2 regions of the Streptomyces sparsogenes subsp. cuspidosporus genome follow, and region 1 is predicted to be linked to the other one. Evidence: riboswitches for the same ligand, from Rfam matches in the RefSeq annotation. Region 1 holds a riboswitch; the other holds the start of a gene.
What was found. A riboswitch is a leader RNA that binds a small molecule or an ion and turns the genes downstream of it on or off. The one in region 1 is predicted to bind glycine.
Positions count from the first base shown of each region.

Region 2: linked by a shared signal. The riboswitch ahead of gcvT (glycine cleavage system aminomethyltransferase GcvT) and the one ahead of gcvP (aminomethyl-transferring glycine dehydrogenase) in region 1 are both predicted to bind glycine.

Region 1 is NZ_BAAASD010000008.1:250,392-259,648, reverse strand. It holds gene ABFY07_RS13630 (FHA domain-containing protein) at 1-466, shown strand, start outside; gene ftsR (transcriptional regulator FtsR) at 484-1,236, shown strand; gene ABFY07_RS13620 (bifunctional nuclease family protein) at 1,289-1,762, shown strand; gene ABFY07_RS13615 (MerR family transcriptional regulator) at 1,992-2,615, shown strand; gene ABFY07_RS13610 (DNA polymerase IV) at 2,750-4,336, shown strand; gene ABFY07_RS13605 (PRC-barrel domain-containing protein) at 4,312-4,641, opposite strand; glycine riboswitch at 4,765-4,862, shown strand; glycine riboswitch at 4,864-4,987, shown strand; gene gcvP (aminomethyl-transferring glycine dehydrogenase) at 5,051-7,945, shown strand; gene ABFY07_RS13595 (DUF5999 family protein) at 8,035-8,241, opposite strand; gene ABFY07_RS13590 (hypothetical protein) at 8,520-9,104, opposite strand.
Region 2 is NZ_BAAASD010000034.1:20,090-29,346, forward strand. It holds gene glyA (serine hydroxymethyltransferase) at 1-1,178, opposite strand, end outside; gene gcvH (glycine cleavage system protein GcvH) at 1,203-1,583, opposite strand; gene gcvT (glycine cleavage system aminomethyltransferase GcvT) at 1,850-3,004, opposite strand; glycine riboswitch at 3,187-3,297, opposite strand; gene ABFY07_RS30615 (AAA family ATPase) at 3,522-4,220, shown strand; gene ABFY07_RS30620 (hypothetical protein) at 4,303-5,436, opposite strand; gene ABFY07_RS30625 (enhanced serine sensitivity protein SseB) at 5,673-6,539, shown strand; gene ABFY07_RS30630 (enhanced serine sensitivity protein SseB C-terminal domain-containing protein) at 6,683-7,456, shown strand; gene ABFY07_RS30635 (ABC transporter permease) at 7,781-8,785, shown strand; gene ABFY07_RS30640 (ABC transporter substrate-binding protein) at 8,914-9,257, shown strand, end outside.

The sequences.
Region 1 (9,257 bases):
GCTGCGGGGCCAGGCGCCTTCCGAGCGCGCCTCGGAGACGACGTCGACCATCTCGATCTCCGGGCTGGAGGCCTACGACTCCGAGGTGACCGGGCAGACTCCGCTGCCCTCGCTCTCCCCGGAGGCCCAGGCGGCCGTCGACGCGCTGCCCCCGGGGTCGGCGCTGCTGGTGGTCCGCCGCGGTCCGAACTCCGGCAGCCGCTTCCTGCTGGACAGCGATGTGACCACGGCCGGCCGTCACCCGCAGAGCGACATCTTCCTGGACGACGTGACGGTCTCGCGTCGCCATGTGGAGTTCCGGCGCGGCCAGGACGGCTCCTTCACCGTCGCGGACGTCGGCAGCCTGAACGGGACGTACCTCAACCGGGAGCCGATCGACTCGGCCATCCTGACCAGCGGCGACGAGGTGCAGATCGGCAAGTACCGGATGGTCTTCTACCCGAGCCAGCGAGGCTTCGGCATCTGACCCGCCAGGGGAGGTCCATGCGTCAGACACCGTCGGGCGGTGCCGGCACCGGCACCGCCCCCGCGGGCGGCCGGCCGATGAGCATCGGCACCGTGCTGCGTCTGCTGCGGGATGAATTCCCCGAGGTCACCGTCTCCAAGATCCGTTTTCTGGAGGCCGAGGGCCTGGTCGAGCCGTGCCGCTCGCCCTCCGGCTGTCGCAAATTCAGCCCGGAGGACGTGGAGCGGCTCGGCCATGTCCTGCGCATGCAGCGCGACCACTACCTGCCACTGAAGGTCATTCGGGAGCATCTGGACGCCCTGGAGCGGGGAGAGCGGCCCCGGCTCCCCGCCACGGCCCCGGGCCCCCGGCCGCCCGCCTCGGGCGAGGAGGGGCCGGAGGGCGCCCCGGAGCGCCGCACCGCCCCCCGGGTGGGCCGGGCCGAGCTGCTGGCCGCCACCGGGCTCGCCGAGGCCGAGCTGGCCGCGTGGGAGTCGTACGGCCTGCTCGCGCCGGATCCGGACGGCGGTTACGGCATCGAGGCGGTGACGGTCGTCAGGCTCCTCGCGGACCTGGGTCGTTTCGGTCTGGAACCACGTCATTTGCGGATCATGAAAGCCGCCGCGGAGCGTGAGGCGGGACTGCTCGAGCAGGTGGTCGCACCCCTGCGGGGACACCGAAATCCGCAGACCAGAGCCCATGCGGAGGCCAGCGCCCAGGAGCTCGCCGAGCTGTCCGTACGGCTTCACGCGGCCTTCGTGCAGTCCGCATTGCGGGTCGGTTCCCGGTGACCGGCCAGGCCCCGACTATCCAAACCGGCCGGGCACGTCCTAGGGTTGCTGTGTGAACGAGCTCGACGTCGTGGGTGTCCGGGTGGAGATGCCCTCCAACCAACCGATCGTGCTCCTGCGCGAGGTAGGAGGCGACCGCTACCTCCCCATTTGGATCGGCCCCGGGGAGGCGACCGCGATCGCCTTCGCCCAGCAGGGCATGGCTCCGGCGCGCCCGCTGACCCACGACCTCTTCAAGGACGTGCTCGACGCGGTCGGCCAGCAGCTCACCGAGGTCCGGATCACGGACCTGCGCGAAGGCGTCTTCTACGCGGAACTGGTGTTCGCCAGCGGGGTGGAGGTCAGTGCGCGGCCGTCCGACGCCATAGCTCTGGCGCTGCGCACCGGCACGCCGATCTACGGCAGTGACGGCGTGCTGGACGACGCGGGGATCGCCATCCCGGACGAGCAGGAGGACGAGGTGGAGAAGTTCCGCGAGTTCCTCGACCAGATCTCGCCCGAGGACTTCGGCACCAGCAGCCAGTGAGCACCAGCAGCCGGTGAGCGGGCGCCGCGGTGAGCCGATGGGCCGAGCCGCCGATGAGCTGCGCCATACGCCGGTTCTCGCCAGCGCATTCGAGTAGCCTTTCCCCGCAGAGGGACACGGGAAACCACCCTTAGGGTGATTATCACTCGGCGTGCCGAGTGTGGCGATCGTTGACGCACCCCGGGTGACTGCCTACCGTCGAGAAGGCAGGTCGAGGACGGAGGTCGGCGTGAGAAGCAGCGGCGACGGCACGGCGGCAGGCGGTCCGTACGCGCTCCAGGGGAGCGCACCGGCCGAACCGGCACTGAAGGCTCGGGTCGCGGCACAGGCCGCGCCGAGGGAAGGCGCTTCGGCGAAGCCCGAGAAGGTGGGATACCGCGGGCCGACCGCGTGCGCCGCCGCCGGCATCACCTACCGCCAGCTGGACTACTGGGCGCGCACCGGGCTGGTGGAGCCGAGCGTCCGGCCCGCGTACGGCTCGGGCAGCCAGCGGCTGTACAGCTTCCGGGACGTCGTCGTCCTCAAGATCGTCAAGCGGCTCCTGGACACCGGCGTGTCCCTGCAGAACATCCGGGCCGCCGTCCAGCACCTGCGCTCCCGCGGCCTCGACGACCTCGCCCAGATGACGCTGATGAGCGACGGTGCGACGGTCTACGAGTGCACCTCGCCCGACGAGGTGGTGGACCTCCTCCAAGGCGGCCAGGGCGTCTTCGGGATCGCGGTGGGCGTGGTGTGGCGGGACGTGGAGAGCGCTCTGGCCCAGCTGCACGGCGAGCGGGTGGACACCGGCGAGACGCTGGTGGGGCACAACCCCGAGGACGAGCTCGCGCGGCGCCGCAACCGGGCGGGCTGAACCGCCCTGGGGTCTGTCGTCAAAGGGGGAGCCCTGCGCGCGCGAGCCGGAGCGCGCCGCGGCCGGGCCCTCGGCTGAACGGCCCACCGGCCGGGCCGCCCGATTGTCAGTGGCATGCGGCAGCATCTGTAGGTGTGAGGGGTGTGCCGACGATCCTGCATCTGGACATGGACGCCTTCTTCGCCGCGGCGGAGCAGGCGGCCAAGCCCAGCCTGCGCGGCAAGCCCGTGATCGTCGGCGGTCTGGGGCCGCGCGGCGTGGTCTCCACGGCCTCCTACGAGGCGCGGGTGTTCGGGGTCCGTTCGGCCATGGCGATGGCCCAGGCCCGCCGCCTGTGTCCGAACGCGGCGTACCTCGCCCCCCGCTTCGCCGTGTACCGCCAGGTGAGCGACATCGTCATGGGGCTGCTGGGCGCGCTGTCCCCGCTGGTGGAGCCCCTGAGCCTGGACGAGGCGTTCGTGGATCTGGAGGCCGGCGGTGTCCCGGCCTCCCCCGAGGCGGCGCGGGCCGTGGGGGAGCGGCTGCGGGCGGACATCGCGGCCGCCACCGGGCTGACCGGCTCGGTGGGCCTGGCCGGTTCCAAGATGCTCGCCAAGATCGCCTCCGAGCAGGCCAAGCCCGATGGGCTGGTGCTCATCGAGCCGGGCACCGAATGGGAGCTGCTGGGGCCGATGTCGGTGCGCACCCTCCCGGGGGTGGGCCCGGCCACCGCGGAGGCGCTGCGCCGGGCGGGGATCCACACCGTCGCCGAGACCCGGGAGGCGGGGGAGGAGGAGCTGGTGCGGCTGCTGGGCAAGGCCCATGGCGCCTCGCTGTACGCGATGGCCTGCGGGCGGGACGACCGGCCGGTCGTCGCCGAGCGGGACGCCAAGTCCGTGTCGGTGGAGGACACCTTCGACGTCGACCTCACCGACCGCACCCGGGTGCAGGTGGAGGTGGCGCGGCTGGCCGACCGGTGTGTGCGGCGGCTGCGCGAGGCCGGCCGCTCGGGGCGCACGGTCGTGCTCAAGGTGCGGCGTTACGACTTCTCCACGCTGACCAGGTCCGAGACGCTGCGCGGACCGACGGACGACCCGGCGGTGGTGCGGGAGGCCGCGGCGCGGCTGCTCGAGGGGGTGGACACCACGGCGGGCGTGCGGCTGCTGGGGGTGGGCGTGAGCGGCCTGGCGGACTACACCCAGGAGGACCTCTTCGCCCAGGCCGCGCAGGCCGCCCACGAGGCCGAGGAGGCCCAGGAGGTGACGGAGGGGGCGGGGGAGGCCGGAGGGGCGCCGGAGGCCCTCCCGGCGGCCCTGGAGGAGGGCGGTGAGGACGTCGCCCGGCCCCGCCGCTGGCTGCCCGGCGCCGATGTGCGACACGCCGAGTACGGGGCGGGGTGGGTGCAGGGCAGCGGGGTCGGCCGGGTGACCGTGCGGTTCGAGGACCCCTGGTCGGCGCCGGGCCGGGTGAGGACCTTCGCGGTCGACGACCCGGCGCTGGAGCCGTCGGAGCCGCTGCCGCTGGTGCGCCCCGAGCCCGCCGCCGGCCCGGACGAAAGCCCCGCCATCCCGGACGAAAGCCCCGGCCACGACCGGGACCAGGCTCATGACCAGCACCAGGCTCACGCCCCGGACCCCGGCCATGACCACGGCCCCGGCCACGACCCGGGCCGGGCTCACGACCCGGCCCAGGCCCACGACCGGGACCGCGGGCGGGCTCAGCCGCTCACATCGAGCCCGTAGTGGTGGTAGAGCTGCAGCTCCTGCTCGGGCGACAGATGGCGGCCGACGCCGAAGTCCGGCGCGTCCTTGATCAGCGCCCGCTCGTACGGCACCCGCAGCGTGTCGCCGACGATCTCGCTCGGTTCCAGCGGCACGAACACATCCCGGCTGAACAGCCCGGTGCGTACGGCCGCCCACTCCGGCTCGCCGGTCGCGTCGTCGAGGTAGACCTCGTCCACCGTGCCGATCTTCGTGCCATCGCGGTCGAAGGCCTTGCGGCCGATGAGGGTCCGCGGATCGATGTCGGTCTGCACACTCTCTCCCACAGGTGGCCATTCTTCCGTGACTTCCCGTGATTCCTACGAAAAGCCACAACGCCGCGCGCGTCCACTCGAGCGCTCTCCGAAAGATCCCGCCGACAGGCTCGCTGGTAGGCTGACTGTGGCTGCAGACCCCGTGCGGGAGAGTCCTCCGCCGACGTCGTCGGAGGCGCCGAAGGAGCAAATCCTCCCCGGAATCTCTCAGGCACACGTACCGCGCGGGTGAGGTCACTCTGGAAAGCAGGGTGGGCCACGGGCGAGCACGGCTCCGGGACCCCTCCTCACCGACGGTGAAAGCCGGACCGCCGCCCGCGGACCGGTGAAGCTCTCAGGTCGAGATGACAGAGGGGGAGGCCGTTCGGGCACCCGCGCCGTGGTGTCCCTCATCGGTCGTACAGACCAGGAGGCCTCGCAGATGACCGCCAACCGCACCTCACTGACCGAGCTCGAGCGCGGTACGCCATTCGAGCAGCGCCATGTGGGACCCGACGCCGAGGCGCAGGCCAAGATGCTCGCGCAGGTCGGGTTCGGCTCGCTCGACGAACTCACCCAGGCCGCCGTTCCGGACGTCATCAAGAGCACCGAGCAGCTGGGGCTGCCCCCGGCCCGCAGCGAGGCCGAGGTGCTGGCCGAGCTGCGCGGCCTCGCCGAGCGCAACCAGCTGCTCGCCCCCATGATCGGCCTGGGCTACCACGGGACCTTCACCCCTCCGGTGATCCTGCGCAATGTGCTGGAGAACCCGGCCTGGTACACGGCGTACACGCCCTACCAGCCCGAGATCTCCCAGGGCAGGCTGGAGGCGCTGCTCAACTTCCAGACGGTCGTCGCCGATCTCACCGGGCTGCCCACCGCCGGCGCCTCGCTGCTCGACGAGGCCACCGCCGCCGCCGAGGCCATGGCGCTGTCCCGGCGGGTGGGCAAGGTCAAGCAGGGCGTGTTCCTGGTCGACGCCGACGCTCTGCCGCAGACCGTCGCGGTCATCCGGACCCGGGCCGAGCCCACCGGCGTCGAGGTGGTCGTCACCGACCTCTCGCAGGGCATACCGGCCGAGGTGGCCGAGCGCGGCGTGTTCGGCGTGCTGCTCCAGTACCCCGGGGCCTCCGGCGCCGTCCGGGACCTCCGCCCGGTCATCGAGCGGGCCCATGAGCTGGGCGCCGTGGTCACCGTCGCCGCGGACCTGCTCGCCCTCACCCTGCTCACCCCGCCCGGGGAGCTGGGCGCCGACATCGCGGTCGGCAGCAGCCAGCGGTTCGGGGTGCCGATGGGCTTCGGCGGGCCGCACGCCGGCTTCATGGCCGTTCGCGAGGCCTACGCCCGCAGCCTGCCCGGCCGGCTGGTGGGCGTCTCGGTCGACGCCGACGGCGACAAGGCGTACCGCCTTGCCCTGCAGACCCGCGAGCAGCACATCCGCCGCGAGAAGGCCACCAGCAACATCTGCACCGCCCAGGTGCTGCTCGCCGTGATGGCCGGCATGTACGCCGTCTACCACGGCCCGGAGGGCCTGCGGACCATCGCCCGGCGCACCCACCGCTACGCGGCCGTGCTCGCCGAGGGGCTGCGCGCCGGGGGCGTGGAGATCGTGCACGGGGCGTTCTTCGACACCCTCACCGCCCATGTCCCGGGCCGGGCCGCCGAGGTCGTGACCGCGGCCCGCGAGGCCGGGGTCAATCTGCGCCTGACCGACGCCGACCACGTGGGCATCGCCTGCGACGAGACCACCGGACGGGCCCAGCTGGCCGCCGTGTGGTCGGCCTTCGGCGTGGACGGCGGCCTGCCGGCCATCGACGAGCTGGACGCCGCGGCGGCCGACGCGCTCCCCGCCGAGCTGCTGCGCACCGACACGTATCTGACCCACCCGGTCTTCCACCGGCACCGCTCCGAGACCGCGATGCTGCGCTACCTGCGGCGCCTGGCCGACCGCGACTACGCCCTGGACCGGGGCATGATCCCGCTCGGCTCCTGCACCATGAAGCTGAACGCCACCACCGAGATGGAGCCGGTCACCTGGCCGGAGTTCGGGGCGCTGCACCCCTTCGCGCCCGTCGAGCAGGCCCAGGGCTATCTGACGCTGATCCGCGAGCTGGAGGAGCGGCTGGCCGAGGTCACCGGCTACGACAAGGTGTCCCTGCAGCCGAACGCCGGATCGCAGGGCGAGCTGGCCGGGCTGCTGGCCGTCCGGGCCTACCACCGGGCCAACGGCGACGAGCGCCGCACCGTCTGCCTCATCCCGTCCTCCGCGCACGGCACCAACGCCGCCAGCGCCGTGATGGCGGGCATGAAGGTCGTCGTGGTCAAGACCGGCGAGGACGGCGAGGTGGACGCCGACGACCTGCGCGCCAAGATCGAGCGGTACGGCGACGAGCTGGCCGTCCTGATGGTCACCTACCCCTCCACGCACGGCGTGTTCGAGGAGCACATCGGCGAGATCTGCGCGGCCGTGCACGACGCGGGCGGCCAGGTCTACGTGGACGGCGCGAACCTCAACGCGCTGGTGGGGCTGGCCCGGCCGGGCCGGTTCGGCGGCGATGTCTCCCACCTGAACCTGCACAAGACCTTCTGCATCCCGCACGGCGGCGGCGGCCCCGGCGTGGGCCCGGTCGCGGTGCGCGAGCACCTGGCGCCGTACCTGCCCAACCACCCGCTGCAGCCCGCGGCGGGCCCGGCGACCGGGGTGGGCCCGGTCGCGGCCGCGCCCTGGGGTTCGGCGGGCATCCTGCCGATCTCGTGGGCGTACGTGCGGCTGATGGGCGCCGAGGGGCTGCGCCGGGCGACCCAGGTGGCGGTGCTCAGCGCCAACTACATCGCCAAGCGGCTGGAGCCGCACTACCCGGTGCTCTACACCGGCCCCGGCGGCCTGGTCGCCCACGAGTGCATCATCGACCTGCGGCCGCTGACCAAGGCGACCGGGGTGAGCGTCGACGATGTCGCGAAGCGGCTGGTGGACTACGGGTTCCACGCGCCCACGATGTCCTTCCCGGTCGCCGGCACGCTGATGATCGAGCCGACGGAGAGCGAGGACCTGGCGGAGCTGGACCGGTTCTGCGAGGCGATGATCGCCATCCGGGCGGAGATCGAGAAGGTCGGCTCGGGGGAGTGGCCCGAGGACGACAATCCGCTGCGGAACGCCCCGCACACGGCGGCCGCGCTGAGCGGGGAGTGGGCGCACCCCTACACCCGGTCGGAGGCGGCCTTCCCGGCCGGGGTGTCGGCGTCCGACAAGTACTGGCCCCCGGTGCGGCGGATCGACGGCGCCTTCGGCGACCGCAACCTGGTCTGCTCCTGCCCGCCGCTGGAGTCGTACGACAGCTGACCGGCACGCCCGGTCGGATACGGGGCCGGTGCGGCGCGGGCGCCGGGCCGGCCCCTTGAATCAATCTGCGGGCGGGAGGTGTCGGGCCGCTAGGCCGCGGTGACGACGCGCTCGGCGTCCAGCGGTCGGCGCGGCGCGATGACCTGCCCGTCCGGCAGCAGCTCACCGGTGTCCTCGAAGAGGAGGACGCCATTGCACAACAGGCTCCAGCCCTGCTCGGGGTGGTGCGCCACGAGATGGGCGGCCTCCCGGTCGGCGGAGTCGGCTGACGGGCACGGTGGCTGATGCTGGCACATGGAAGGGATCTCTCGCTGTGGTGTGGTGGGTTTCCTGTGGCTTGCCGCGGCAGTCATGGCCGCCCCCCGTTGGTCAGTCGGTTCGTTGCTCCCAGTGTTGCCCTACGGGCCGGTTCCCGCAGGGATTTCGCGGCACCGGTACTGCTAGATGATGACGCATTCGGGCGTGCGTCGGTTCATCATGGCGGGACTGTTACGAGCCTGCGGCGAAGCGCCCCGTGATCCCTCCTCGGATCACGGGGCGCTTCGGGCGCGGGCGGCGGCCGGCCGCGGGCGGGTCAGGCGGAGGAGCCGAGCAGGGGGGTCGGCGTCGGCGTCAGCCGCAGGGTCAGCACCGGCAGCAGGTCAGCCGCGCGGTGCGGGCGGTGGGCGGCGATCCCGGGCGGGGCGGGGGTCAGCGGCACCAGCAGGTCGGCGGCGGCGAGGTGGCCCTCGGCGGGGTCGGCGGCCGGGTCGCCGCGCAGCCACAGCGTCAGCATGTACAACTCGGGGATGGACAGCAGACGGGGCTGGTACACCGAGGGCAGCGACTCGGCCTGGCGCAGCGCCTGTTCGGCCGAGGCCACGTACGGACCTTCGGAGAAGTGGGAGAACACCCAGCCGTCGGCGGCCAGCATCGCCTCGGCGGAGGCCGCCGTACGGTCACCGTCGCGGATCAGGAACCGCCATCCGGTGAGTCGGGCGCGCGGCGGGCCGTCGGCGGCGGTGATGTCGTCCAGGACGTGGACGGGCAGGGGGAGTTCCAGCTCGAAGGGTCCGTCCAGGGAGCCGAGGACCGGGGTGCGGGCGGCGGTGGGAGAGCCAAGGGCCGTGCGGATGCTGTTCAGAGCAGGCGCTGGAGCCGGAGGGACGTGCAGCGGCATGGTGGGTCGCCTCTCACTTCGGAGACACGGTGGAGCGCTGGCGTGCCAGGTACGAATGGCGCTGGGGGTGTGCGCGGGTCAGAGGGGGCCTGAGCGAACGTCAGGGAACGGTCTCTCTGCCTCGGTTACCGAGCTTATACGACAAGTGTTCCC
Region 2 (9,257 bases), on a different contig from region 1:
AGCGCCTCGGCGATGACGTCGGCGACCTCGCGGAAGTCGTCGGCGGTGAAGCCGCGGGTGGCCAGCGCGGGGGTGCCGATGCGCAGGCCGGAGGTCACCATCGGGGGGCGCGGGTCGTTCGGGATGGCGTTGCGGTTGACCGTGATGCCGATCTCGTGGAGGCGGTCCTCGGCCTGCCGGCCGTCCAGCTCGGAGTCGCGCAGGTCGACCAGGACGAGGTGGACGTCGGTGCCGCCGGACAGCACGGCGACGCCGGCCTCGGCCACGTCCGGCTGGGTGAGCCGCTCGGCCAGCAGCTTGGCGCCCTCGAGGGTACGCTGCTGGCGCTCCTTGAAGGCCGAGCCAGCCGCGATCTTGAAGGCCACGGCCTTGGCGGCGACCACGTGCTCCAGCGGGCCGCCCTGCTGACCGGGGAAGACCGCGGAGTTGATCTTCTTGGCCAGCTCGGCCGTGGAGAGGATCACGCCGCCGCGCGGGCCGCCGAGGGTCTTGTGCGTCGTGGTGGTGACCACATGGGCGTGCGGCACCGGGGAGGGGTGCAGCCCGGCCGCCACCAGGCCCGCGAAGTGGGCCATGTCCACCATCAGGTAGGCGCCGACCTCGTCCGCGATCCGGCGGAAGGCCGCGAAGTCGAGCTGGCGCGGGTACGCCGACCAGCCGGCGATCACCAGCTTGGGGCGGTGCTCCTTGGCCAGCCGCTCGACCTCGTCCATGTCGACCAGGCCGGTCTCGGCGTCCACGTGGTAGGGCACCACGTTGTAGAGCTTGCCGGAGAAGTTGATCTTCATGCCGTGGGTGAGGTGCCCGCCGTGCGCCAGGTTCAGCCCCAGGATGGTGTCGCCGGGGGAGAGCAGGGCGAACATCGCGGCCGCGTTGGCCTGGGCGCCGGAGTGCGGCTGGACATTGGCCGCCTCGGCCCCGAAGAGCGCCTTGACCCGGTCGATCGCGATCTGCTCGACCACGTCGACGTGCTCACAGCCGCCGTAGTAGCGGCGGCCCGGGTAGCCCTCGGCGTACTTGTTGGTCAGGACCGAGCCCTGGGCCTCCATGACCGCGACCGGAGCGAAGTTCTCCGAAGCGATCATCTCCAGGGTGGACTGCTGGCGGTGGAGTTCGGCGTCGACCGCGGCGGCTACGTCCGGGTCGAGCTCGTGCAGGGGGCTGTTGAGAAGCGACATCAGGGTCCCGATCGAAGGAGGGGGTCAGTTTTCGGCGAAGGCGGCGTACTCGTCGGCGGAGAGCAGCTCGTCCGGCTCGTCCGTCACCCGCACCTTGAACAGCCAGCCGCCCTCGAAGGGGGCGGAATTCACCAGCGCCGGGTCGTTGACCACATCCTCGTTGATCTCGGTGACCTCGCCGGTGACCGGCGCGTACAGATCGCTGACGGACTTCGTGGACTCCAGCTCACCACAGGTCTCGCCCGCGGTGACCGTCGTGCCGACCTCCGGGAGCTGGACGTAGACGACGTCGCCGAGCGCGTTGGCCGCGAACTCGGTGATGCCGACCGTCGACACGCCGTCCTCGCCGGCGGCCGACAGCCACTCGTGCTCCTTGCTGTAACGCAGCTGCTGGGGGTTGCTCATAATGCGATTCTCCTGGATACGGGGGAGTGCTTGGGAAACGGGTCTTGCCTGGTGGGACAGGCGGTATGGGCGGGTACGCACGGGAGTGCCCCGGCGCCGCCCGCGCGCCGGGCGGCCCGGCGCGTGCTCGGTGCGGCTCAGCGCCGCTCGTGGGAAGCGCTCAGCGCCACCCGCAGGAGCGCTCAGCGCCGGTCGTCCAGCGCTCAGCGCCGGTCGTCCAGCGCTCAGCGCCGGTCGTCCAGCGCCCAGCGCCGCCCGCAGAGCGCTCAGCGCCGCTTGTAGAAGGGGAGGGCCACGACCTCGTACGGCTCATGGGTACCGCGGATGTCCACCGCCACTCCCGACGTGCCCGGCGCGGCGTGCGCGGCGTCCACGTACGCGATCGCGATCGGCTTGCCGAGGGTGGGCGAGGGCGCGCCCGAGGTGACCTCGCCGATCACCGCGCCGTCCGCGCCGACCACCGCGTACCCCGCGCGCGGGACCCGGCGGCCCGCCGCGACCTGGCCGACCAGCACCCGCGGCGGGTCGGTCTCGGCCCGCCGCCCCGCCTCCTCAAGCGCCGCGCGGCCGACGAAGTCACCGGGCTTGTCGAACTTCACCACCCGGCCGAGCCCCGCGTCGAACGGCGTCGTCGCGCGGGTCAGCTCGTGCCCGTACAGCGGCATCCCGGCCTCCAGGCGCAGCGTGTCCCGGCAGGACAGCCCGCACGGGACCAGCCCGGCCGGCGCACCGGCCTCGGACAGCGCCCGCCACAGCCGCTCGGCGTCGTGCGGGGCGACGAACAGCTCGAAGCCGTCCTCGCCTGTGTAGCCGGTACGCGCGATCAGCGCCGGGACGCCCGCGACGGTGCCCGGCAGGCCCGCGTAGTACTTGAGGCCGTCCAGGTCCGCGTCGGTCAGCTCGCGCAGGATCGCCGGGGAGGCCGGACCCTGGACGGCGATCAGCGCGTAGGCGTCCCGGTCGTCCCGTACGGCCGCCTCCAGGCCCGCGGCGCGCTCGGTCAGCGCGTCCAGCACTACCTGGGCGTTCCCCGCGTTGGCCACCACCAGGAACTCCTGCTCCGCCAGGCGGTAGACGATCAGGTCGTCCAGGATGCCGCCCTCGGCGTCGCAGATCATGGTGTAGCGGGCGCGGCCGACGGCGAGCGCCGACAGATGGCCCACCAGCGCGCGGTCCAGGGCAGCGCCCGCCTCCGGGCCGGTGAGCGTGATCTCGCCCATGTGCGAGAGGTCGAACAGGCCGGCGCGGGTGCGCACCGCGGTGTGCTCGTCGCGCTCGCTCCCGTAGCGCAGCGGCATCTCCCAGCCGGCGAAGTCGGTCATGGTGGCGCCGAGCGCCCGGTGCAGCGCGTCCAGCGCGGTACGGCGGGGGGCGGGCGGGGCGTCGGTCACGGGGGCACCGGTCAGGGGGGCGTCGGTCATGGGGCTGGCTCCAGGGCGGGACGGTGACGGGGACGACGAGGACTGTCCTCCCCATCTGTCATCGGAACCTGAGAGGTTCGCCGTGACCCTCCTTCCGCCCGACGCCGGGGGCGTCGTCGCAAAGAGCGGTCCGGCTTGCACCGTGGGTGGAGCCACGCCAGCGGCTCGCTTTTCAGATCTGCCTCGCCCGCGCGGTATCGGGGCCTGAGAGATTCAAGGGAGGACTTGCTCCTTCGGCGCCCCGGACGGCCGGCACTGCTGCCGGTGGCCGAGGACTCTCCCGCGCGGATTCAAGCGGCCGGTATGGAGTTGCGCGCAACATCATCGCACGTACGCCCGAGAAGGGAAGACCCGCTCGGGCGGAACCCCGGCCCGGACCCGGCTCACAACGGGGCGAAACCCCGATGCACAGGGATCAGAGGCCCAGCCCACGGCAATACCACCTTGCTGGACATTACCTTTTCTTGACACTCTTCGGGAACGAGCCGCAGTGACCGGACCTAGGAGGACGATCACGGTGCAGGGGCAGGGTACGTACGCGACGACATGGGGGCCCCTGCCGGTGACGCAGGGGGCGGCGCCGACCGGGGGAGCGCTCAGACCGGGGTGCCCGGCGGCCGTCCAGGACCTGCGCGGCGACGGCGGCGCCGCGCGGCCCGGCGCCCGTGAGCTGCGCTACCGGGCCGGCGATGTGGTGGTCGCCTCGGGACTGCCCGGCAGCGGCAAGAGCACCATGATCGACCGCACCGTGCCCCGCCTGGACCAGCGCGGCGGGCCGGTGCTGCGGGTCGACTCGCAGGACACCCGCGAGCGCTGGGAGCGGCGGATGCCCCACTGGCTGCCCTACGCCCTCTACCGGCCGCTGGTGCGCTGCGCCCACTACACCGGGCTGCGCCGGGCGCTGCGCTCGGGGGCCAGTCTCGTGGTGCACGACTGCGGCACCCTCCCCTGGGTCCGCCGCTGGCTGGCCCGCGACGCCCGGCGCACCGGCCGCGGGCTGCACATGGTGCTGCTCGACGTGGACGCCGCGGTGGCGCTGGAGGGGCAGACCGCCCGCGGCCGGGTGGTCTCCCGCTACGCCTTCGGCCGGCACCGCCGCGCGGTGGGGCGGCTGGTCGCGACCGCGGAGGGCGGGCGGCCGCCCGAAGGCTGCGCCTCGGTGGCGCTGCTGGATCGGACGGCCGCGAGCGCGCTGCGCCGGATCGGCTTCGACTGAGCCGAGCCGGCCGGCCTTCGACTGAACTGGCTGGCTGCTTGGCCGGCCGGCGGGCGGGTGGCGGCGCGGCGGGGCGTCGCCGTCAGGGGCGCGCGTCGGCCCCGGCACCGTCCGCGTCCACCGGGTGGGGCAGCGGCATGGGGGCCACGGAGTCGTCGGCCGCCCCGGGCGCGGACCCGGGGGCGGCCAGCGGGGTGGCGGCCGTGGTGGTGGGCTTCTCGGCGGTCTTCTTCCCGGGCTTCTTGGCCGGCTTCTCGGACGTCTTCCTGCCCGTCTTCTTGCCGGGCTTGTCGGTGTGGGGCTTGGGGGAGGGCTTCGCCGTGTCGGGCTTGGCGGCGCCGAGCTCCGGGGCACCGGTCCCGGGGGCGCCCGGCTGCGTGGCGGCCGTCGGCCCGGTGGGCTTGGCGGCGAGGGCCGACGCGTCCTCGGCGAGGCTCGTCGCCTCGTCCGGGAACGGCAGCAGCGGGGGCATCACGGGGAAGTCCCGCCCGGGGAGCGGGCCGACGACGGCGCCGATCAGCCCGACGATCGCGTCGGCGATGCGGGGGATCGCCACGGTGGCCGCGTTCGAGTCGCCGGCCGCGACGGCGTCCAGCAGGTCGTCGATCGCCCGCTGCAGCGCGTCCAGCGGGTCCGTCGAGATGTCCGAAGGCGTCGGCTGGGCGGCGAAGGGAGGCATCACGGCCCCGCCCTCCCCGACGGCCCCGCCCTCCCCGACGGCCCCGCCCTCCCCGGCGGCCTGCGGCGGCACGGTGATCCGGCCCTGATCCTGAGCCTGGCCCTGATCCTCGCCCTGAGCCTGGCCCTCGCCGGAGCCCTGCGAAGGCGTCGGGTCCTGGGCCTGCCCCCGGCGGTGCGCGGCGGCCCGCGGGGCGCCGGCCTTGTCGGCCGACTCGCGGACGGCCTTCACCGCGCTGTCGATCGCCGTCGCGTGCTTGATCAGCTCCTCGTCGGAGAGCACCCCGCCGGGCGCCTCCTCCACCGCCCGCGCCAGCTCCGTCACCCGCTCCAGGAGGACGCGCAGGTCGCGCAGCGCCTGGGTCTGGGCCGGGTTCAGTCTCGTGTCGGCGAGCGCCGCGGGGGTGGGGGCCGGGGCGCCGGCCGTGCCCCCGGATCCGTCGGCCGCCGCGGCGGCCAGGCCGGCGGCGCCGAACAGGAGCGAGCCGGCCAGGACGGAGGAGACGAGGACATCGGCCTTGCGGGACACGCGGATCATGAGACCTTCCTTCGCTGTGGTGAGGTACGGGCGTACGCGACACCACGCTGCGAAAGACGCAAACAGAGCGCAACTTGTCGATTACGTTCAGAAGCGGTCGTAGGTGATAAAGGATCAACCGGGATCGCGCCGTCGACCTGGGAATTTGCTGTGGAGATCGACGGCCCCCGATGCCGCCCGGCCGTACAGCCGTTAGGGTGCCTGTGCAGGTCGGACGAGATGGCGGTTGGACGAAGATGAGCATCCCGGAGCAGCACGGTCCAGCACCGGCTCACGGCGGGTTTCCTGACGGTGCGTTTCCCGCGTTCCCCGACCATTCCGGCTATCCCCCTCATCTCGACCAGGCCGCCCATCCCGCCCCTGCGGCCCCTTCGGCGTTCCCGGGCAATGAACTCGAAGAGGTGCTCGCCGCCTCGGTCGACGTCCCCGGCGCCGGCCCCCGCATCGTCGAGACCCTGGCCCGCAGTCAGGTCTGGGTACCGCTGCCCAACGGGGGCGGCCCGGACAGCAATGGACTCGACCTGCCCACCGTGGAGATCGAGGGCGCCGCGTACGTCCCGGTGTTCAGCTCCGAACAGCAGTTCCTCCAGGTCGTCGGCGTCCATATGCCGTTCACCGTCGCCCCGGCCGTCGAGTTCGCCCGCGGCCTGCCGCCCCAGCTCGGCATCGCCGTGAACCCCGGCGGCGCGGTCGGCGTCCCGCTCCCGCCGCCCGCCGTGGCCGAGCTGTGCCGGACCGGGCGCAGCGAACTGGACGGCCCGGCCACCGGCGGCCGGGTGCGTCTCTTCGAGCCGGACTGGCAGGACGAGCCGGTCGACTTCCTGGCGGCCGCCGGGCTCGAGTTCGGCAAGGTGGCCGGGGTGCGGACCGCCCGGCGCGCGCTGGCCAGCGTCGAGGGGGAGCAGCCCGCGCTGTTCGTCGGCGTCGAGCTGGACCTGCCGGGCCCGGAGAGCCAGGCCACGGCCGTGGACGCGCTCGGGCGGGCGCTCGGCGCCGTGCCGGTGCCGTGGACCGTTCAGCTGGTTCTGCTGGACATCGCGCAGGATCCGGTGGCGGACTGGATGCGGGAGCGGGTACGACCGTTCTACGACCGTGACCGCTGAGTCGCCCGGGAGACCACTGCAAGGGCCCGTAAGCTGGTTGGATGGCCGGTGGCGCGCGTGTGTGCGCGCCCTTGGGCAGCGGTGTGGACAGGCCGAGAGAGGGGCGGACCCAGGTGAGCGCGGGAGGCGGCCACGTGGAGCGGATGCTGCGGCAGGTCGCTCCCGGCCGGTACGACGCCTACGAGTCGCTGTTGCAGGCGCTCGCCGACGGCCAGGTCTGGATGCTGCTGTGGCACGGCACCCCGGGCTCGCCCGACGCCCAGTACGGGAACATGGACGTCGAGGGGCTCGGCTACGCCCCCTGTGTGACCTCCGCTCAGGAGCTCGCCGCCAGCGGCTGGAACCGCGCCCATGAGGTGGTGAGCGGCCGCCAGATCGCGGCCTCCCTCTTCCCCGACCGCTACGGCCTGTGGCTCAACCCGCACGCCCCCGGCGGCGGCGTCGGCATCCCCTGGCTCGATCTGCGCAGAATCGCCGGCGGCCTGGACCGGCTGCCCGCCGGGCCGCTGCGGCTCAGCGAGCCCGCCATCGAAATCCCCCAGTTCTACGCCCTGTTGGGGCAGAACGCGCACCGTACCCCCGCGGTGCGCTCGCTGCGCCGGGCCTGGGTGCAGCCCGCGCTCGGCGCGCCGTATCTGGCGATCGGGCTTGACCTGTACGACCCCGCGCCCGCGTCCGTCGAGGCCGCGCGGGTGATGATGAGCCAGTCGATCACGGCGGTCCCCGAGGGGCTGCCGGTCTCCACGGTCGCGCTGTCCGACGAGTACGACCCGGTCGCCATGTGGATGCGGGTCAACGCCCGCCCGTTCTTCGACCGCGCCGCCTACGGCGCGCCCCCGTCCGCCCCCTCGTACGGCTACGGCTACCCGCCCCCGCACGGCGGCCGCCAGTCGGGACCCGCGCCCAGCGCCTGGTAGCGCGCGCTCAACTCCCTTTTTTTACACACCTTTTGATCATCCCCTCACCGGACGCCGCGTACCGCTGAGCGGAGCCGCGGTCCGGATAACGGAACACTCCTCACCACATCACGGTTAGGCATCCATTGGCCGGATGCACTGGCGGCTGATCGCAGACGCGATGAAGACTCCCGCAACAAGAGGTGTCCGTACCTGCGGGTAGCTCACGTCACCTCCACCAAACCACCGCACCACGAGCACGACTTTCACCTGCGTTGTGAACCACGTCGCTACAGCGGCGGATCGTGGGCCGGTCACCACCGGTCGAGAGGGGTCCCCACCACGATGACGGCACCATTGCACGGCACGACCAAGGACGCGGAACCCGTCGCGTCCGTCGATGTCGCGGCGAATGCAGTCAAGGCATCGGTCGAAGGACGGTCGCTGCGTCAGATCGCCTGGACGCGCCTGAAGCGGGACAAGCTGGCGCTGGCCGGCGGCGCCGTGGTTCTCTTCCTGGTCCTCGTGGCCATCTTCGCGCCGCTGATCGTGAGTGTGCTGGGGCACCCGCCCAACGAGTTCCACCAGGAGCAGATCGACCCGCTGTTCGGCACCCCCAAGGGGTCGATGGGCGGCATGAGCTCCGACTTCCTCCTCGGCGTGGAGCCCCAGAACGGCCGCGACGTGTTCAGCCGGATCGTCTACGGCGCGCGGATCTCCCTGCTGGTGGCCTTCCTCGCCGCGGTCGTCGCTGTCGCTCTGGGGACTGTCTTCGGCATCATCGCGGGGTATTTCGGCGGCTGGATTGACACCGTTATCAGCCGCGTGATGGACATGCTGCTGGCCTTCCCGCAGCTGCTGTTCATCATCTCCCTGGTCTCCGTGCTCCCCAACGACCTGCTGGGGCTGACCGGCAGCGGGGTGCGCATCGCGATCCTGGTCTCCGTGATCGGCTTCTTCGGCTGGCCGTACGTCGGCCGCATCGTGCGCGGCCAGACGCTCTCGCTGCGCGAGAAGGAGTACATCGAGGCGGCGCGCAGCCTCGGCGCGGGCCGGCGCTACATCCTCTTCCGGGAGCTGCTGCCCAACCTGGTCGCGCCCATCACCGTCTACGCCACGCTGATGATCCCCACCAACATCCTCACCGAGGCGGCGCTCAGCTTCCTGGGCGCCGGCGTGAAGCCGCCGACCGCGTCCTGGGGGCAGATGCTCTCCAAGGCCGTCGGCACCTACGAGGACGACCCGATGTTCATGATCATCCCGGGTCTGGCGATCTTCATCACCGTGCTGGCGTTCAACCTCTTCGGCGACGGCGTCCGCGACGCCCTCGACCCGAAGGGCACCCGTTGACGGCGAACCGCGCGACCGCGGACCAGCCGCACCGATACGAATCCGCCCCTGCCGCACCTGTCAGGCGGCTACCCGATGGTTCCGCGGCGCCAGGCCAAGAACCGCTATCCCGGAGGTTGCACGAAACTATGAAACCCCTACGTTCGTCGAGAAGCAGGCGGATCGCCGGTGCGGCGCTCGTCGTCGGTGCCCTGATGGCCACCGCGGCGTGTGGCGGCGGCAAGGACGACGACAAGGGCGACGGCGCCGGTTTCAACGCAGCGATGAAGGGCGTCGCCAACAAGTCCTCCAAGACGGGCGGCACGCTCAAGTTCGTCAACAAGCAGGACTTCGACTCGCTCGACCCGCAGCGCCAGTACTACGGCTTCGCCTGGGACTTCGCCCGGTTCTACACGCGACAACTGATCACCTACGCGCCGAAGCCGGGCAAGGAGTCCAACACCCTGGTCCCCGACCTGGCCACCTCGAACGC